Regions from separate parts of the Streptomyces yatensis genome, predicted to be linked through region 2. Evidence: riboswitches for the same ligand, from Rfam matches in the RefSeq annotation. Region 2 holds a riboswitch; the other holds the start of a gene.

Region 1 (2,381 bases), 4.1 Mb from region 2:
GTCGCCGAGCACCAGCCCGCTCTCGTCCACGGAGGCCACCCGTGCGCCGGTCACCAGCCGGGCGCCGCAGTCCTCGTACCAGGCCGCCATGGGGGCCGCGACCTCGGGCGGGAGGGCGCCCGCCAGCGGCCGGTCCGCGGCCTCGACGACGGTCACGGCGCAGCCCGCCTCGCGCGCCGCCGTGGCGAACTCCGCGCCGATCCAGCCCGCCCCCACGACCGCGATCTCGCGCTGCCGGGCGAGCAGCGGGCGCAGCCGCACCGCGTCGTCCAGGGTGCGCAGCAGATGGACGCCGGGCACGCCCTCGCTGCCCGGCAGCGGGACCGGCTCGGCGCCGGTGGCGAGCACCAGGACGTCGTACGGGAGCTGTCCGGTCGCGGTCTCGACGAGCCGCTTGTCCGTGCGGAGCCCGGTGACCTGGACGCCGAGCCGCAGCGCGATGCCGAGCCCGGCGAAGTCCACGTCGAGCGTCGAACCCTCGGCCTTGCCGAGCAGCACGGCCTTGGACAGCGGCGGCCGGTCGTAGGGCTGGTGGGTCTCCGCGCCCAGCAGGACGATCTCCCCCGCCCAGCCCTGTTCGCGCAGCGCGACGGCGGTCTGCACCCCCGCCATGCCCGCTCCGACGATCACCACCCGCTGTTCGCCGCCGCCGCTCGAGGACGGCTTCGTCGTCGTCTCATCGCTCACACGATCACTGTATTGCGGCTGGTGGGGCGGACCGCAGAGGGCGAGGGGAGATCTCGGGCACAGAGCCCCGCCGGGGCGCCGCCCCGGACCCCGCTCCTCAAACGCCGGAGGGGCTGGATCGCGGCGGGTGGCCGGGCTTTCGGGGGGTTCGGGGCTCGTACTAGGGTGGCGGGACAGAGCACTCGCGGGAGCCCGGACGCACCGGGCTGAGAGGGAGGCTGAAACGGCCTCCGACCGTACGAACCTGATCCGGGTCATGCCGGCGAAGGGAGGGGCAGCGTGTCCACGCACGCACCAGGTCACGACGACCGACCACACACCTCGGGGCCCGACGGCCCACCATCCGTGGGCGGACCGGCCGACGGGCGCTACGACGTCCTCGTCATCGGCGGCGGCATCATCGGGCTGGTCACGGCCTGGCGGGCGGCCCAGCGGGGGCTGCGCACCGCCCTCGCCGACCCGGCGCCCGGTGGCGGAGCCGCCTGGGTCGCGGCCGGGATGCTGGCCGCCGTCACCGAGCTTCATTACGGCGAACAGACCCTGCTCGGGCTCAACATGGCCTCCGCGCGCCGCTATCCGGACTTCGTGGCCGAGCTGGAGGAGGCGAGCGGCCAGGACGTGGGGCACCGCGCGTGCGGCACGCTCGCCGTGGCGTTCGACGCCGACGACCGCGCCCAGCTGCGGGAGCTCCACACGTTCCAGCAGGGGCTCGGGCTGGAGTCCGAATGGCTGACGGGGCGTGAATGCCGCCGCCTGGAACCGATGCTCGCGCCGGGCGTCCACGGCGGGCTGCGCGTCTCCGGCGACAACCAGGTCGACCCACGGCGGCTGACCGCCGCGCTGCTCACCGCGTGCGAGCGGGCCGGGGTCGCCTTCCACCGCGCCCGCGCGGAGCGGCTGCTGCTGGACGGCGACCGCGCCACCGGGGTCGAGCTGACCGGGGGCACGCGCCTGGCCGCCGAGCGGACCGTACTGGCCGCCGGCAGCCTCAGCGGACGGCTCGCGGGCGTCCCCGACGACGTCCTGCCGCCCGTACGACCCGTCAAGGGGCAGGTGCTGCGGCTGTCGGTGCCCGAGCGGTACGCGCCGTTCCTCTCCCGGACCGTACGGGCCGTGGTGCGCGGCGGGCCGGTCTACCTGGTGCCGCGCGAGAACGGCGAGCTGGTCATCGGCGCGACCAGCGAGGAGCTGGGCTGGGACACCACGGTCACCGCGGGAGGGGTGTACGAACTGCTGCGGGACGCCCATGAGGTGGTGCCCGGCATCACCGAACTGCCACTGGTGGAGACGTGTGCCGGGCTGCGCCCCGGCTCGCCCGACAACGCCCCGATGCTCGGCCCGACCGCGCTGCCGGGGCTGCTGCTGGCCACCGGCCACCACCGCAACGGCGTCCTGCTCACCCCGATCACCGGCGATGTCATGGCCGAGGCGCTGACGAGCGGAGAACTCCCGCCGGAGGCCCGGCCGTTCACTCCGCTGCGTTTCGCGGCCCCCTCGGCGGCCGGGGCGGCCCCGGCCGCCCCCGCCGCCGCCCCCGCAGCCACCCCCTCCCCAGCACAGGAGCAGCACCCATGACCGTCTCCGTCAACGGCGAACCCCGCGAGGTCCCGGACGGGACCACCCTCGACCGGGTCGTCGCGACCCTCACCCAGGCGCCCTCCGGCGTCGCCGCCGCCGTCAACGAGACGGTCGTC
Region 2 (2,381 bases):
GGGTTGACGTACATGTTGAGCGGGACGTCCTCCTGGAACCGCTTGCTCAGCAGGAAGTCCAGCAGCGCCTTGCCGCCCTTGGTGTTGCCCGCGCCGTTCAGCAGCCCGGCGAACTCCACCTGCCGGAAGCAGGTGCCCGTCGCCACCCCGGTGGGGGCCTTGGCGGGCTTGGTCTTGGCGTCGGCCACCTCGGCGGGCGGGCTGGAGGCGTAGGAGACGACGAGCGGCCGGTCGCCCTTGCCGCCGCCTGTCGAGCCCGAGAACCGGTCGTAGTACGCCTGCTCCCAGCCGTCGACGACCTCGACGCCGTTGGCCCGCAGCTTCTTCCAGTAGCCCTTCCAGCCGTCGTCGCCGTACCTGGCGGCCGTGGCGAGGAGGAAGCCGAGTCCGGGGGACGAGGTGGCCGCGTTCTCGGTGACGAGGAGGTTCTTGTAGGCGGGCTCGGTCAGATCCTCCAGCGTCCGGGGCGGCGCCAGCTTCTTGTCGGCGAAGTACTTACGGTCGTAGTTGACGCAGATGTCGCCGAAGTCGACGGGGGTGACGCGGTGCTCGGCCCGGTCGAGCTGAAGGGCCGCCGGGACCTTGTCGAGGCCCTTGGCCGTGTAGGGGGTGAACAGGTCGTTGTCGAGCGCCCGGGAGAGCAGGGTGTTGTCGACGCCGAAGAACACATCGCCCTGGGGGTGGCCCTTGGACAGGATCGCCTGGTTGACGGCGGCTCCGGCGTCGCCCCCGGCCTGCACCCGCACCTTGTAGCCGGTCTCCTTGGTGAACTCCTTGAGGACCGCCTTGGAGGCCGCGAACGAGTCGTGCGTGACCAGGGTGACCGTCTTGGAGTCCGCGCCGCCCTTGGAATCCCCGCCGCAGCCGACGAGCGCGCCCAGGGCCACTGAGCCGAGGAGGGCGGCTGAGACGGCACGCCGAAGCTGGCTGTTCATGGTGATGCTGACTCCCTACGCCGGTATGACCCGGATCAGGTCCGAGGGTCTGCGGCCGTGCCGCACTCTCAGCGCTCTGAGCGCTCCCCTGTCGGAATGTTCATTTGTACGGATGTTCAGTTCTACGACGATCGCATGATGCGACGATGCCCAGGCACCGTATCAGCCGGTCCTCAGCGCTCCGAAGCCGCCAGCTGCCCGCAGGCCCCGTCGATCTCCTGGCCACGGGTGTCCCGGACGGTCACCGGCACCCCGTGGGCCTCCAGGGCCGCCACGAACGCCTTCTCGTCCTCGGGCCGGGACGCCGTCCACTTGGAGCCGGGCGTCGGGTTGAGCGGAATGAGGTTCACATGCACCCGGCGGCCCTTGAGCAGCCGGCCGAGCAGATCGGCGCGCCACGCCTGGTCGTTGATGTCCTTGATCAGCGCGTACTCGATGGAGACCCGGCGGCCGGACTTCTCCGCGTACTCCCACGCGGCGTCCAGGACTTCGCGCACCTTCCAGCGGGTGTTGACCGGCACGAGGGTGTCACGCAGCTCGTCGTCGGGCGCGTGCAGCGACACCGCGAGCCGGCACTTGAACCCCTCGTCGGCGAAGCGCAGCATCGCCGGCACGAGGCCGACGGTCGAGACGGTGATTCCGCGCTGTGAAAGGCCGAGGCCGTCGGGCTCGGGGTCGGTGAGCCGGCGGATGGCGCCGACGACGCGGTTGTAGTTGGCCAGCGGCTCGCCCATGCCCATGAAGACGATGTTGGACAGCCGGGCAGGACCACCGGGGATCTCACCGTCACGGAGGGCCCGCATCCCGTCGACGATCTGGTGCACGATCTCGGCGGTGGACAGATTGCGGTCCAGCCCCGCCTGGCCGGTGGCGCAGAACGGGCAGTTCATCCCGCAGCCCGCCTGCGAGCTGATGCACATGGTCACCCGGTCCGGGTAGCGCATCAGTACGGACTCCACGAGCGTGCCGTCGAAGAGCCGCCACAGGGTCTTGCGCGTGGTGTCGTCGTCACAGCTGATGTGGCGCACCACGCTCATCAGCTCCGGCAGCAGCCCGGCGGCCAGCTTCTCGCGCGCGGCGGCCGGTATGTCGCTCCACTGTGCGGGGTCGTCGGCATAGCGCGCGAAGTAGTGACGCGAGACCTGACTGGCCCGGAAGGGCTTCTCCCCGAGGGCGGCGACGGCCTCCCGGCGCTCGGCGGGTGTGAGGTCGGCAAGATGCCGCGGGGGCTTCTTGGCCCCACGCGGCGCGGCGAAGGTGAGTTCTCCGGGCTTAGGCATGGTTCACCCAGTGTCGCAGACGCACGAAGGGCCCCGCGCCAGGTGTGGCGCGGGGCCCGTGGGCCGGGGTCGTCAGCCGCCGCCCACGAAGATCACCAACAGCAGCCACACCACCGGCGCGGTGGGCAGCAGCGAGTCGAGCCGGTCCATGATCCCGCCATGGCCG

The links. A riboswitch is a leader RNA that binds a small molecule or an ion and turns the genes downstream of it on or off. The one in region 2 is predicted to bind thiamine pyrophosphate.
Region 1: it holds a riboswitch for thiamine pyrophosphate, as region 2 does, so the genes downstream of both, thiO (glycine oxidase ThiO) here and J8403_RS13720 (thiamine ABC transporter substrate-binding protein) in region 2, are expected to answer to the same signal.

What each region holds. Positions count from the first base shown of each region.
Region 1 is NZ_CP072941.1:7,525,107-7,527,487, reverse strand. Features, by position in the region: gene J8403_RS31350 (NAD(P)/FAD-dependent oxidoreductase) at 1-612, opposite strand, end outside; TPP riboswitch at 862-975, shown strand; gene thiO (glycine oxidase ThiO) at 1,033-2,262, shown strand; gene thiS (sulfur carrier protein ThiS) at 2,259-2,381, shown strand, end outside.
Region 2 is NZ_CP072941.1:3,424,770-3,427,150, forward strand. Features, by position in the region: gene J8403_RS13720 (thiamine ABC transporter substrate-binding protein) at 1-935, opposite strand, end outside; TPP riboswitch at 931-1,035, opposite strand; gene rlmN (dual-specificity RNA methyltransferase RlmN) at 1,109-2,215, opposite strand; gene J8403_RS13730 (phosphatidate cytidylyltransferase) at 2,288-2,381, opposite strand, start outside.